2 regions of the Mesobacillus sp. ABV4_180 genome follow, and region 2 is predicted to be linked to the other one. Evidence: predicted binding sites of a transcription regulator. Region 2 holds the regulator's gene; the other holds the start of a gene.
What was found. Region 2 encodes Rex, which represses fermentation and respiration genes when NADH is low (regulators of the CRP and FNR family bind a similar motif). Its sites were predicted from a motif close to TTGTGAAATATTTCACAA; they were not measured.

Region 1 (7,793 bases), 3.4 Mb from region 2:
AAAAGGAATTAGGCTTCCGTTTTTGGGAAATCGTTATGACATCGATCGAAGAACTGGTGACAATCAAAAATGAATTAGTTGCTGAAGGGCTGGTGGATCATTCAAGAATTGGTGTTGCAGGAACGTCCATGGGTGGCATCACGACTCTTGGTGCAATGGCCAAGTATGATTGGATCAAAGCAGGAGTAAGTTTGATGGGGAATCCGGCATTTGAACAGTTTGCCTTATGGCAGCTGAATGAAATGGAAAAGCGAAATGTGAAATTAGAGCTTTCCCAGCATCAAATTTCTGATTTGCTGAATCAGCTGAAAGAATACGATCTCAGCCTGCAAGCTGAAAAATTGAAAAAGCGTCCGCTGATGTTCTGGCATGGGAAGCTTGATACTGTCGTTCCGTATGAAGCTGCCTATCATTTTTATGAGCAAAACAGGAAAAGCTATGAGGGTACAGACGGTTTATTTGAATTCATTACAGATGAGAATGCCGGACATATTGTATCGAATGCTGGTATAATCGCGACAGCAGAATGGTTTGAAAAACACATATAATGTCTTTCTGCTTTAAATGATGATAAATCATTGTTATGATAGGAATAAGTATCAGCTATAAAAGGAGTGTTCACCAATGGATCAGGATTTGAAAGATAGCATGATGGGTGCGCTTGAGATGGTCGTCGACCCTGAACTTGGCGTAGATATCGTTAATTTGGGGCTTGTATATGATGTGGATTTGAATGAGGAAGGACTTGCAACAGTTACAATGACTTTGACTTCAATGGGATGCCCTCTTGCAGGAACAATTGTCGAGCAGGTAAAACTTGCACTATCTGACTTGCCTGAAGTTAAAGATACAGAAGTAAACATCGTATTCAACCCGCCATGGTCAAAGGATATGATGTCCCGTTACGCAAAAATCGCCCTTGGCGTGAGAGATTAAATTATAGTAAACAGATGGGCAGCAGGGATCAATCCTGCTGCTTTTATTGTGAGGTCACAAAATTGTCATAGACTACGTGTAATCAGTCCCTTTTATGTGAGGTAGTTCACTTAAACATGATGGAAACCCTTATATACTTTATATAGTGAAGTATAAAGGAGGGGCCAGATGATGTTTGCGAGAGATTTTAACAAGGACCCATTCATAGTGATTTGGGAACTGACAAGAGCCTGCCAACTTAAATGCCTGCACTGCCGTGCGGAAGCCCAATATAGAAGAGATCCGCGTGAATTATCCTTTGAAGAGGGGAAAGCGCTCATCGATCAGATACATGAAATGAATAACCCGATGCTAGTGTTCACAGGCGGAGACCCGCTGATGAGGGAGGACGTGTTTGATATTGCTGAGTACGCCGTGAAAAAAGGTGTGCGTGTGTCCATGACTCCAAGCGCGACGCCGAATGTCACGAAAGAAGCAATTGAAAAGGCGAAAGATGTTGGATTATCCCGCTGGGCATTCAGTATAGACGGACCAACTGCCGAGGTCCATGATCATTTCCGGGGGACTGCAGGATCGTTTGATTTGACGATGGAACGGATCAAATACTTGCATGAATTAAAAATCCCAATTCAAATCAACACGGTGATTTCACGCTATAATATCGATTATCTGGATGAAATGGCCAAGATGGTGGAAGACCTGGATTGTGTATTGTGGAGTGTGTTTTTCCTAGTGCCGACAGGGCGTGGCCAGGAGAAGGATATGATTTCGCCTGTTGAGCATGAAAAAGTGTTTACTTGGCTGTATGAGTTGAGCAAGCGAGTAAAGTTTGACATCAAAACAACTGCTGCCCAGCATTATCGCCGTGTAGTTATCCAAAATAAGATGCGCGAAGCAAAAGAACATACTGAAGAAATTGATTATCTGGCAGCATTGACCAAGGAAGGCCTCACGGGTTCGATTGATGGTCTTGGGAGGGCACCTAAAGGGGTCAATGACGGGAATGGATTTGTATTCATCTCACATATTGGAGACGTTTATCCAAGCGGACTTTTGCCAGTTAAAGCAGGCAATGTCAGAGAGCAGCCGATTGCCGAGATCTACAGGGAGTCACCTGTTTTCAAATCATTGAGAAATCCAGATGAATATAAGGGAAAATGCGGTGTGTGTGAGTTCAGGCATGTTTGCGGCGGATCCCGTTCACGTGCCTATGCGATGACAGGAGATTATCTGGAGAGCGAGCCGTTTTGCGTTTATATTCCAAAAGCGTTGCGAAAGCAGAAACAAAGTTAAAATAAGGACTGATTTTCTGCAAAAAGTGAAGTTAGCATATAGGAAAGCGAGTGGAGACAATCAAATGGCTCCACTCGCTTTTTATAATAACTCTTTCAGTCTTAATCGATTGAACAGAATACTGCCGGACAGTTTTCGCAGCCGATTTCCTGTCGCAAATAATCGACGTCATGGATCAGGATTTTTCCCTTTTTGATTGAGATGATGCCCTCGCGCTTCAGCTCGTTCAGGATACGGTTCGTACTCTCACGCGATGTTCCGCAGAAGTTAGCGAGCTCCTGGTTTGTCAGCGGCAGGTCAATCAAAATGCCTGTTTCCAAATGGACTCCATAGCTGTTTGTCATTCGGATCAGGGTAGAGAATAATGCGCCTTTTTTTCCGTTAAGCACAAGATCTCGGAATTTTGTCTGTGTTTTTCGGAAATGGTCGCTCATCCATTTCATGAATTCAAAAGCCAGGGAAGGATTCTGGAAAATTTCTTTCTCGATGACATCTTTTCTGATTGCAGCAATTTTCGCATCTTCAAGGATCAACGCACTTAAAAGATATCTTGGTGCCTCCGTGAATAACGTCAATTCTCCACAAATATCATTTTCTCCGCAAATCCTCAGCGCAAGCTCGCGGCCGTCCTGGGTGACCTTGCTGATTTGGACCTTGCCTCCTAGGATCAAGTAAAGCTCCTCCGCCTCCATGCCTTCCTGGAACAAATAAGTTCCTTTCTTTACACTGATCGTACGGTCAGCAAATTGGAGTAATTCTTTTATTTCAATCGAATGAGTCACTTTAGTTGTATTTGGCATGGTCATCACCCTTTGTTTATTTTTGGCACTGCTAAAGTATTGTAGATGAATCTTAACAGAGATGAAGCTAATTTAAATCAGGTTAAGTACAGTTGATTTTCCTGGCAAATTATCTATTGTCACAATAATAACACCGGCGTAGTGTTAACCGAATATCGAAAGACCAATTGTCAAAATGTCGTCACAAATATCAGGCTTTATGTTCATAATTTAGAAACAAATAATCTTAATCCTATTATATCGGCAAGCAATCGATTAGGAATCGGTGGTTTGGATCTATCTGTGACGTTTTGTTGAACAAAGAATAATCACATATTATTAACAGGGATTTTTTTCGCTATACTCTCACAGCTTCATTTAATGGTATTCATTTTCCTATCCAATAATATGACAACATATTGACAATTAATGCGAAAAAACACTGTCCATGCAGTTTTTATGTTGTAATATAGATATAAGGATAAAATCTACTATTTTAATAGAGGACTATTGATGTTACTGTGAGAATATTAACAGTTAACAATTTTACTAATTGTTACAATGTCAATAATCATAACTTCTATAATTGGAGTTGACACATATGGTGAAAAACATCATTAAAGACCAATTGAATAGACCGCTGCGCGATTTGCGTATTTCTGTTATAGATCGATGTAACTTCCGCTGCCAGTACTGTATGCCTGCGGAGGTTTTCGGACCGGACTTCGCTTTCCTTCCAAAAAGCGAGTTATTGTCATATGAAGAAATTGAGCGTGTGGCTAAATTGTTTATCGGGCTGGGCGTGGAAAAAATCAGGCTTACAGGCGGCGAGCCATTAATGCGAAAAGATTTGCCTGTCCTTGTTAAAAAACTGAACGAGATTGAAGGATTGAAGGATATCGCCTTGACTACGAATGGGGTACTGCTTCCAAAACATGCTGATCAGCTGCGTGCGGCAGGCCTGGTGCGCGTGAACGTCAGCCTGGACAGCTTGAAGGATGAGTTGTTTGGCGAAATCAACGGCAGGAATGTTGGTGTAGGACCAGTCCTCGAAGGAATCGAGGCTGCAAAGAAAGCTGGATTAGGCGTAAAAATCAATATGGTCGTAAAAAAGGGCCTGAATGATTCTGAAATCCTTCCAATGGCAGAATTCTGCAAGAAGGAAGACCTCGAGCTTCGTTACATCGAATACATGGATGTAGGAAGCACAAATGGCTGGAAAATGGATGATGTCATCACAAAGAAACAAATTTACGACATGATTAATGAACACTATGAATTGGAACCAGTAGACCCTGAGTACTTCGGTGAGGTTGCGAAAAAATACAGGTATAAAGGGACAGATATCAATGTTGGCTTTATTTCCTCGGTATCAGAGTCCTTTTGCTCAAGCTGTACAAGGTCACGATTGTCTGCAAATGGCCAAATCTTCACTTGCCTTTTCAATGGGAATGGGCATGATATCCGCGATTTCATGCGTGCAGGCGCTACAGATGATGAATTGCGTGCACGCATCACAGACATCTGGAACCACCGCGTGGACCGATATTCCGATGAACGGACAGCAGAAACCGTTGCTAATAGAAAGAAAATCGAAATGTCCTATATTGGCGGCTAAGACTCCTTCGGGGGTCTTTTTCTTTTTTTAGTGCAATTGGAATGCGATCGAAATAATTAAGTTTGCATTTTGTACGGAAACTTCATTTAGGGCATACTATGTTTCCGAACAAACAGTTTTGGGGTATACATAATCTACTATAAACTTGTTGGAGAATGCCTGAATGTTAAAAAGAAGAATAGAGTTTTTATTTGTATTTATCTTAATAGCCTGTTTGTATATCATTTTATTCACCGGTTACAGCCAATTCGTGAAGGGGGCAGCTATCCTTGTTTACGGAATCATCATCCTGATCAGCCTGTATTCATTGATGCTGGAGAATCGGTCAGCCCAGCATACGCTGATGTGGATGTATGTGATGCTGCTGTTTCCTGTTGCTGGGTATTTCTTTTACCTGTTTTCCGGCCAGTTGTATTTGAAAGGTTATTTATATAAAAGTAAGAGGACTCGTGACCGGGACCAATGGGAGAAATTGATGCGCAGAGAAGAGTCACGGAATCTGTCTTTCTTGACTGAGAATCAGCAATGTTTTGCCCAATATGCAAAGAATGCTTCCTTAACACCTATTACGACTTCTTCAAAGGCGAAAATCCTCAAAAATGGAGAAGAAACATTTAGCGAAATCAAAAAGAAGCTTAAAGAAGCAGAAAAGTTCATTCATATGGAATACTATATTTTCAGGTCTGACAGACTGGGAAGAGAGATTATTGACATCCTGATCGAGAAAGCAAAGCAGGGCGTTGAAGTTTTGTTTATGTTTGATGCAGCTGGCAGCTTGAAGTTTGCTGCAACAGACCTGAAGGACATGCAGGAGGCTGGCATAAAAGCCGCTCCATTTTCACCGCTGAAATATGGGTTCTTCAACCAAAAATTCAACTTCAGGAATCACCGGAAGATTATCATCATTGATGGTGAAATTGGGTTTGTGGGTGGTTTGAATGTAGGAGTCGAATATCTGGGCGAGGATGAAAATTTCGGTTTCTGGCGAGATACTCATATGATGTTGACTGGAGAGGCAGTGTATACACTTCATAATGTTTTCATGCTTGATTGGGAATATGTCAGCGGTGAGGAGGTTCTCGAGGATCATCGAGCAGTAAAAAAGGAGCATCAGGATGAAGAACTGGACGGTGCTATCCAGGTAGTGGCGAGCGGGCCAGATACACAGCAAGGAATCATGAGTGACTTCTATTATACTATGATGTCATGTGCGACAAAGTCGATTTGGATCGCAACTCCTTACTTTGTCCCTGATGAAGCAATCCGAACGGCATTAAGGGTAGCTGCAGCCAAGGGAATTGAAGTCAGGATCATGGTACCTGAAATCAATGACAGTTACCTGACTCAATATGCAAGTCGTTCATATTTTTCGGAGTTGCTGAGAAATGGTGCTGAAATTTACTCCTATAAAAAAGGTTTTTTGCATCAAAAAGTCGTCATCGTCGATGGAAATATAGCTTCAATCGGCACTGCCAATATGGATATGAGAAGCTTCCATCTGAATTTTGAAGTGAATGTCTTCCTGTTCGGTACAAGTTCGATAAGAGACCTTGTGGCACATTATGAGCAAGATATGGAAGAAAGCGAAAAAATCAGTCCTGTTCAATATCATAAGCGAGGATTTATTGAAAGATCGAAGGAATCGTTCGCCCGTCTTTTTTCAGGAGCATTATAAAGTGTCCACATGTAAAGAAATGACCTCATCTGGGAAGGATGAGGTCATTTTTTTATGAGATGAGAACGTAAAAAGTTCACTTCGAGAATTGTCCAGCTTCAGCGCCTAGGCCCTTGAGACGTTGGTCTAGCTGCGGCTCCTATCTCCTCGAGACGCCTGTCTAGTGTCACCTCCTAAAAACTCCGAAACTTCAACTCCGCCGGCAGAAGCAAAAAGCGCTTCTTTGTCGGAATCTCCAGTTTCTGCGTTTCTGGGCAGTCGGCTATACTTTTCGATTTCGGTCCTGCCAATGAAGTCAAAGAACGACTTCACCGGCCGGCCCTCCAACGCTTGTCGGGGCTGACCAAGGAGCTTGCGCTTTTCTTCCTAGGCAATATACCTTGGGAATAGGATGTTATTTTCCAGATGCACGTGCATGAAAGTATGTGATTCAAGGGCTTCCAATCGTTTATATACTAAACGATACGTTCCGCAGGCGTCCATAGGCGGGCTAAAGTCATCGGTAATTTCGCGTAATTGCTTTAGAATTGAACCTGCATGGTCATGTTCCTTTTCCAATTCGGTTATTTCCGCTACGATTTCATTTCTTCTGATTTCTTCTGCAGTATCTAGCTGGAGCAGGAGCGGGAATACGGTAGCTTCTTCTTTTGCTGTATGCTCAAGCAGTTCCTTTTTCAGTTCATAGAAAAGTTCATAGACTTTCACTAGCTCTTCATGACGGTCACCGTGTACTTTAGCAACCTTCGTGACATAAGGACTGAGCATTTTAAGCTCCTCTTCAAGCTCCCGGTGGTATTTATTCTTGATGTGGTCGATCAATTCAGCTGAGCCTGTTTCTGTCCATACCTCCATGTTTTCTGCCGTTCCGTTATGCTTTTTGTAAAGTTCCTCAAGTTCATCCATGATCGCTGAAACATCAAGGTTTTGCTCACCCGCTGCTTCTGCAAGAGGACGATTGCCGCCGCAGCAGAAGTCCAGTCTGTTCTTCTTGAATAAATCACTTGATTGAGGAAATATATTGACAATATCTTTTACTAAAGAATTTTGATCAAAAGGCATTTTCATATAATAACCCTCCATAAAATTATTTAATACTGTATCCATACTCATCATAAAGGAAATCAGTTTACTGCTTGGTGATGTGAATCACACTTCACAAAAAATCCACATATTTTCTAGACTTTTTATGAGAAAATACTGTGAGGTTTGTTATGTTTTCATTTTTACATTACTCTTATAATGATAAGGATAATCCCAGAATTTAAGCCTGTAATAGGAGCTGATTATATGTTAGAGAAAAGAAATCCTATTCCGATAGGAGAGGCAGTTAAAAAAGTGATGGAGCATAAGAAGCTTGGCTCCACTGAATATGTTTCAATCAACGAAAGCTATGGACGCTATCTGTCAGAGGACCTGAAAGCTACCAGTGATGTCCCTCATTTTGATCGGGCGCCATATGATGGGTATGCTGTCCGTTCAGTCGATACCCAGG
Region 2 (7,793 bases):
CATCCCAAAGTTCATTCAAAACCTTTTTATTGGAGCTGAGTTCGGCCTGTTCTTGATCGTAGTAGCCAATCGAGACGTTGGAACCGTACTGGATACTCCCTGCAATCCTAGGCAATTTTTCAACGATCGTCTTCAGTAATGTAGACTTTCCCACACCATTCGGACCGACAAGTGCAGTGCTATCGCCGCGTGAAAGGTTAAATGTGATATTTTCGGAAACGGCTTCGTTTCTGTAGCCTACAGCAAGTGAATCAGCCTTAAGGACGTCATTGCCGCTCTGCCGTTCGATTTGAAAGCTGAAGGAAGCGGATTTTTCATCGCCTAATGGCCTGTCCATCCTGTCGATCTTCTCAAGCTGCTTGCGGCGGCTCTGGGCACGTTTGGTCGTGGAGGCACGCGCGAGATTCCGCTGGATAAAATCCTGCAGCTTGGCAATCTCATCCTGTTGTTTCTCATACAATTTAAGGTCACGCTCATAATTTTCCGCTTTCTGATCCAAATAAGAGCTATAATTGCCCGGAAACTTCATCAGCTGATGGCGCGAAATTTCATATACCTGGTTGACGACTTTATCAAGAAAGTAGCGGTCATGGGAAACGATCAGGATCGCCCCGTCATACCCCTGCAAATATTGCTCAAGCCAGGAGAGCGTATCAATGTCCAAATGGTTTGTCGGCTCGTCCAGGATCAGGATATCCGGACGGGTCAACAGCAGCTTTGCCAGGGCGAGCCTGGTTTTCTGTCCGCCGCTTAGAGTTGAGATTTTTGTGGAATAATCAAAAGAATGGAAGTTCAGGCCGTGCAGCACGGAACGAATATCCGCTTCATATTGATAGCCGCCCTTTTCCTTGAATTGCACCTGCAGAAGATCATATTCTTTCAGGACTCGCTCGTATTCGGTATTGTTCGACAGGATGTCAGGATCCGACATTTTTTCTTCCAAGTTGCGCAGATTCTTTTCCATCCTGTGCAGGTGCTCAAAAACGGACAGCATTTCATCCCAAATGCTTTTCTCTGACTCCAGTCCGGTATTCTGGGCTAAATAGCCAATAGACGTACCTTTAGGGCGGATGATTTCTCCTCCGTCATGTGATTCGTAGCCGGCGATGATTTTCAGCAGGGTGGATTTGCCTGCGCCGTTACGGCCGACTAGTGCAACTCTGTCACGGGTCTGTATTTCAAACTTTATATTCGATAAAATAAGATCAGCAGCAAAATATTTTGATAGCTGATTAACCTGTAATAATATCATTATTTTTTCACCTCTATTGCCTTAGAAATAGTGTAACCCATTACTATAGGCACGGCAATATATGCGATTGATCATTGTATTTGTGAACATAGAAACAAAGTTCACACACAAGTTTGTGAAAATAGTGTATCATTTGGATGAGAGGAGCTTGAACATGGCAGAATTTACGCATTTTAATGATGAAGGCAGAGCGAAAATGGTCGATGTCAGCGACAAACCTGAGACGGTCCGCACGGCATTAGCCCATTCAAGCATAACCGTGAATGAGGATATATATGTAAGGATAACTGAAAATAAAATGAAAAAAGGGGATGTACTGGCAGTTGCACAGGTAGCTGGCATTATGGCGGCGAAAAAGACGTCTGAAATCATCCCGATGTGCCACCCGCTTCCATTAACAGGCATTGACCTTTCGTTCGATTGGGAGCAAAATGGAAGTGACTATATTTTAAACATCTCAGCATCTGTAAAAACGAAAGGGAATACAGGTGTAGAAATGGAAGCGTTAACAGCAGCTTCAGCATGTGCGCTGACTGTTTATGATATGTGTAAGGCCGTCGACAAAGGCATGGTGATCGGCAAGACGTATTTAGTCGAAAAAACCGGCGGGAAAAACGGCGATTTTAAGAGAGAAGAGAAGCTGAAGTAGAAATTCGGACAGGGTGGAGGATGGAGAATGACGAACGATGCTATGAAGATTCCGCAGGCAACCGCAAAACGTTTGCCGCTGTATTACCGATTCTTATTGAACTTGCATTCTTCAGGAAAGCAAAGGGTATCATCTGCAGAGTTAAGTGAAGCGGTAAAAGTAGATTCAGCGACAATCAGAAGGGATTTTTCCTACTTTGGGGCATTGGGTAAAAAGGGATACGGCTACAATGTGAATTACCTGCTGACCTTTTTCAGGAAGACATTGGATCAGGATGAACTTACGAAAGTAGCCTTGATCGGTGTCGGTAATCTGGGAACGGCGTTCTTGAATTATAATTTTTCGAAGAACAACAATACGAAAATCGAAATTGCTTTCGATGTCGATCCTGGTAAGGTAGGTACACAAATCGGCGACGTACGGGTCTTCCATATGGATGACCTGGATAAAGTAGTTGTCGAGGAAGGCATTCAGGTTGCGATCCTGACTGTTCCATCAGCTGTAGCGCAGCCGATTACGGACCGATTGGTGCAAGCGAATATTAAGGGGATCCTGAACTTCACGCCTGCCAGGCTGAATGTGCCATCTTCAATCAGAATTCACCATATAGACCTGGCTGTTGAACTGCAATCATTGATTTATTTCCTGAAACATTATCCGACAGACAGTGAAATCGCAGAATAAAAAAAAGCTCCTTCGTGATGAAGGGGCTATTTTTTCTGGATTTGCTTCAATTTGAAATGGAACAGGATCATCCGGATGCCCGAACCAAAGTCGAAAGGGCAAGCGCGACGAGGAGATAGGAGAAAAATCCCCAGCCTGACTCGTTCACATTCTGGATCGCGAAATAGGTGAATAAGGTGCCTAACAAGATGTAGACAATGCCTGAAAATAAAGGCGATTGCTTCATAACTTAAAATCCCCCAATAAAGCTTTGAATTTTCTCTGCTTCTTTTATCATTCTCTCAATGTCTTCCCGGAATACGGATTGAAGCAGGACAACCATTGTATTCATTGTAACGTGGGCGATGATCGGAACGATGATCCGCTTTGTTTTTACATAAAGAAATGCAAAGGTGAAGCCCATCGCTGAGTATAAGATCACGTGCTCCGGCTCAAAATGCGCCAGGGCGAAGATCACGGAGCTGATCAGCGCGGCAAAAAAGAAGTTCATTTTCTTATGAAGGCTGCCGAAGATGATTTTCCGGAAGACGATCTCTTCTAAAATCGGACCGATGATCGAACTGACCAGGATAACTATAGGGAAGTTCTCAATCAGTTTAATGATCTCCTGTGTATTTTCGGAACCCATTTCGATGCCGATCATATTTTCAATACTGCCGGCAATCGATTGGGCGAATAGAGCGAGAAACACACCGGCAATTGCCCAGGCAGCAGAGCTTGCCGGCGTAGCCGCGTCCCGCAAATCAGCCTGAACGGTCTTTTCTTTCCTTAAAATCAACAGCACAATTAGAAGTGTCAGCGAAAAGCTGATCACGAGCCAGTACGGAATCGAGAGGGTTTCCATTTCCTCCAGGCTCTTTCCCATTGCCGCTCCAATGAAGGCGACGATCGGAATCCCGATCAGGCTTGAAAGCTGCATGACGATATAGGCGATAATGACGTACCAATATTCCTTTTTCAATATGATAATCTCCTTCAAAAGCCTTTTCATGTTATACGGTCTAAAGCAATAAAAGTTCCACGATGCTATCTATCCATTTTACTAGTAACCATCTGCAAAGTTCAAATATCAGGGTGTCTGCTCAACTTTTTGGTTAAAAATTTCTTGATCCGGCATACTCTTTAAGGTGGCCATTTTTAGCCAGGCTGTTATTGAAAATAACGAAAAAAGTCGATTGTTGTCACAGGAATCCGAGAAAGGAAATAAGGGCAAATTTTCTAAAAAAAATTGGACTTCATGCTTGCAAAAAAAATAGAGATTCATTATTATATAAATTGTGTTAGCACTCTAATGAGGAGAGTGCTAATAAATAATCTACATATAATTTGAGGAGGTTGTTTCACTTGATCAAGCCACTAGGAGATCGCATTATTATCGAGCTTGTTGAGTCTGAAGAAAAAACTGCAAGCGGTATCGTTTTACCCGACACAGCGAAAGAAAAACCTCAAGAAGGTAAAGTAGTAGCTGTAGGCACTGGCCGCGTACTTGACAACGGAGAGCGTGTTGCTCTTGAAGTTGCAGTTGGCGACCGCATTATCTTCTCAAAATACGCAGGTACAGAAGTGAAGTACCAGGGAACTGAATACCTGATCTTGCGTGAAAACGACATTCTTGCAGTTGTAGAATAGAAAAGCGGAAGCGCCTTGGTCAGGCCCGAAAAGCGCTGGAAGGCTGGCCAGTGAAGTCGCTCTTTGACTTCATTGGACAGACCGAAGCGACTCGAGGGACTAGGCGCTGGAGCTGGACACTAATTTAAGGAATATAAAATTCAAAAATTCGAGGAGGTTTTTTTACGATGGCAAAAGAAATTAAGTTCAGTGAAGAAGCACGCCGTGCGATGCTTCGCGGGGTAGATTCTCTTGCGAATGCAGTAAAAGTAACTCTTGGACCAAAGGGACGCAACGTGGTTCTTGAGAAGAAATTCGGTTCTCCACTAATCACGAACGATGGTGTGACAATCGCAAAAGAAATCGAACTTGAAGATGCATTCGAAAACATGGGTGCTAAGCTTGTTGCTGAAGTAGCAAGCAAGACGAACGATGTTGCTGGTGACGGTACTACGACTGCAACAGTTCTTGCTCAAGCGATGATCCGCGAAGGTCTTAAGAACGTAACTGCCGGTGCTAACCCAATGGGCATCCGCAAAGGAATGGAAAAGGCTGTTGCTACAGCTGTTGAAGAATTAAAGGCTATCTCTAAGCCAATCGAAGGCAAAGCTTCTATTGCACAAGTTGCAGCTATCTCTGCTGCTGACGAAGAAGTTGGCCAATTGATTGCTGAAGCGATGGAGCGCGTTGGAAACGACGGCGTTATCACGATTGAAGAATCTAAAGGCTTCACTACAGAATTGGACGTTGTTGAAGGTATGCAGTTCGACCGCGGATATGCATCTCCATACATGGTAACTGATTCTGACAAGATGGAAGCAGTTCTTGAAAACCCATATATCCTGATCACTGACAAGAAAATCGCAAGCATCCAGGAAATCCTTCCTGTACTTGAGCAAGTTGTACAGCAAGGCAAGCCATTATTGATGATTGCTGAAGATGTTGAAGGTGAAGCACTTGCTACATTAGTAGTTAACAAGCTTCGCGGAACATTCAACGCAGTTGCTGTCAAGGCTCCTGGCTTTGGTGACCGCCGTAAAGCTATGCTTGAGGACATCGCAGCACTAACTGGCGGTGAAGTAATCACTGAAGAGTTAGGCCGTGACCTTAAGTCTGCAACAATCACTTCTTTAGGACGCGCTTCTAAAGTTGTTGTTTCAAAAGAAAACACGACTATCGTTGAAGGTGCTGGAGACAGCGCACAAATCGCTGGCCGTGTGAACCAGATCCGCGTTCAAATGGAAGAAACAACTTCTGAATTTGACCGAGAAAAATTACAAGAGCGCCTTGCTAAGCTAGCTGGCGGTGTTGCAGTCATCAAAGTTGGTGCTGCTACTGAAACGGAATTGAAAGAACGCAAGCTTCGTATTGAAGATGCTCTTAACTCAACTCGCGCTGCAGTTGAAGAAGGTATCGTATCCGGTGGTGGCGTTGCGCTTCTAAACGTATACACGAAAGTATCTGAAATCCAGGCAGAAGGCGACGAAGCTACTGGTGTGAACATCGTCCTTCGTGCTATGGAAGAACCAGTTCGCCAAATCGCTCACAACGCTGGCCTTGAAGGCTCTGTTATCGTTGAGCGCTTGAAGCGCGAAGAAGTCGGAACAGGCTTCAACGCTGCAACTGGCGCATGGGTGAACATGATCGAAGCTGGTATCGTTGACCCAACTAAAGTTACACGTTCTGCACTTCAAAATGCAGCATCCGTATCTGCTATGTTCTTGACTACAGAAGCAGTAGTTGCTGACATTCCAGAACCAGCTGGTTCAGGTATGCCTGACATGAGCGGTATGGGCGGCATGGGCGGCATGATGTAAGGCCATAGCCATACATTTGTGCTATTTTCCTCCCATTTGAGAAGAAGTCATCTTAATAATTTGTATCAATAGCAAAAACCACTTCCTATAAAAATTAGGGAGTGGTTTTTTGTGTTGTTAAAATTTGCGTACCAAGACTTTATTAACTCTATGCTCAGTTTTCATCCCACTTCTGCTCATTTCATTATTCTGTTTAGCAAGAAAAAATATACGAAAACAGAAGGATAATTACTATTCTAATAGTCGGGTAATTTTAACATAAAAAGTAAATACTACAATCAATGTATTCTAAAACGTTCTAACGATAATACTTCTGAGCATTTATAGGAGAGGCTTTTATGTTCAAGAAAATTCTTTCACTAATACCGGACTATATCATTTTCGTACAAGCATTTATTACATTTATAGTTCCTCTTGGATTTTATAAATTTTTCAAATGGGTTCACTCATTAGAGAAAGAGTGATGATAAGTGAAATGGCGGAAGCTAAACAAAAAACGGATGAAGATTGAGGGAATTGAAAAAAAAGCAGAACAAGATAAACAGCCATTTCAATCTATAAATGAAATTACCGGCAATCTTACGGAAGATTTGAATCTAATTCGCAAAGAGATCGGGCACAATTCAGATGTGAAATTTCGTGAGTTTCAAATGGGAACAACAGGTATTCGATGTGCCATTATTTTTATAGATGGGTTTGCAGATGCGGATGTAATTAATAATCATATTTTGGTTGATTTCATGTCGGCTTCACCAAAAGAAACCGGCCATCCATTAAAAAAATCCTCCTTAAAAGAATATATTAAAAACCAAGCTCTTTCTGTATGCGGCTTAAATGAAGTTCGTACTCTTAAAGATATAACCTCCGGAGTAATGTTTGGGTCAATTGCGATTTTAGTCGATGGTCTTGAAGACGTTTTCCTGGTTGGCGGTGCTAAAGCTAAAACAAGAAATGTTGATGAGCCGCTTACTGAGGCATTGGTACGTGGACCCAGGGTAGGTTTTATTGAAAATTTAAAGGATAATACTGCTCTTCTACGGCGGCATGGCAAAGATCAAAACTTATCCATAATCAGCTCTCATGTAGGAGAGCGGTCCAAAAAAGAACTAGTCATTATCTATATGAAGGATATTGTGGACCCTCATTTATTAGAAGAGGTGAAGCAACGGATTAATAAAATAAAAATTGATGATGTACATGACTCTAGTTATATTGAACAATTAATCGAAGATAATTTTTTAAGTCCATTCCCGCAAGTGCAAAGTACAGAACGACCTGATCGTGTTATGGGTGCTTTGATGGAAGGAAGGATAGCTATCCTGTTGGACGGCTCACCTTTTGCCTTAATTGTTCCTGTTACCTTCCATATGCTTTTGCAGTCACCTGAGGACTATTACGAAAGATGGATGGCTGCGACATTAATTCGTATATTACGTTATTTTTCAGCCTTTATTGCTTTATTTGTTCCTTCTTTATATATTGCTTTTATTTCCTTTCACCCTGGATTAATTCCAACCAAGCTTATTTTCTCCATTGCAGCCAGCAGAGAGGGAGTTCCTTTTCCCCCTCTAATTGAGGCACTCATAATGGAAGTAGCTATAGAAGTATTAAGAGAAGCCGGGCTTCGTTTACCAAAACCAATTGGACAATCGATAGGGATCGTAGGCGGGTTAGTGATTGGAGAAGCAGCAGTGCAAGCAGGAATAGTTAGTCCAATCATGGTTATCGTAGTTGCTGTCACGGCCATATCTTCATTCACGCTCCCGCAATATAGTGTTGGGGT

Region 1: ACXAEA_RS17580 (TIGR04053 family radical SAM/SPASM domain-containing protein) is a predicted target of Rex. The motif match lies at 1,031-1,048, and genes of this name have one in related genera.

Annotation. Positions count from the first base shown of each region.
Region 1 is NZ_JBSWTJ010000001.1:3,427,259-3,435,051, reverse strand. Features, by position in the region: gene ACXAEA_RS17590 (prolyl oligopeptidase family serine peptidase) at 1-548, shown strand, start outside; gene ACXAEA_RS17585 (metal-sulfur cluster assembly factor) at 625-936, shown strand; gene ACXAEA_RS17580 (TIGR04053 family radical SAM/SPASM domain-containing protein) at 1,108-2,229, shown strand; gene ACXAEA_RS17575 (Crp/Fnr family transcriptional regulator) at 2,331-3,029, opposite strand; gene moaA (GTP 3',8-cyclase MoaA) at 3,610-4,626, shown strand; gene cls (cardiolipin synthase) at 4,790-6,301, shown strand; gene ACXAEA_RS17560 (hypothetical protein) at 6,428-6,613, opposite strand; gene ric (iron-sulfur cluster repair di-iron protein) at 6,668-7,366, opposite strand; gene ACXAEA_RS17550 (molybdopterin molybdotransferase MoeA) at 7,589-7,793, shown strand, end outside.
Region 2 is NZ_JBSWTJ010000001.1:45,187-52,979, reverse strand. Features, by position in the region: gene ACXAEA_RS00225 (ABC-F family ATP-binding cassette domain-containing protein) at 1-1,252, opposite strand, end outside; gene moaC (cyclic pyranopterin monophosphate synthase MoaC) at 1,407-1,901, shown strand; gene ACXAEA_RS00215 (redox-sensing transcriptional repressor Rex) at 1,929-2,585, shown strand; partial or broken gene ACXAEA_RS00210 (YdiK family protein) at 2,612-2,811, opposite strand; gene ACXAEA_RS00205 (lysostaphin resistance A-like protein) at 2,815-3,546, opposite strand; gene groES (co-chaperone GroES) at 3,930-4,214, shown strand; gene groL (chaperonin GroEL) at 4,382-6,010, shown strand; gene ACXAEA_RS00190 (spore germination protein) at 6,481-7,793, shown strand, end outside.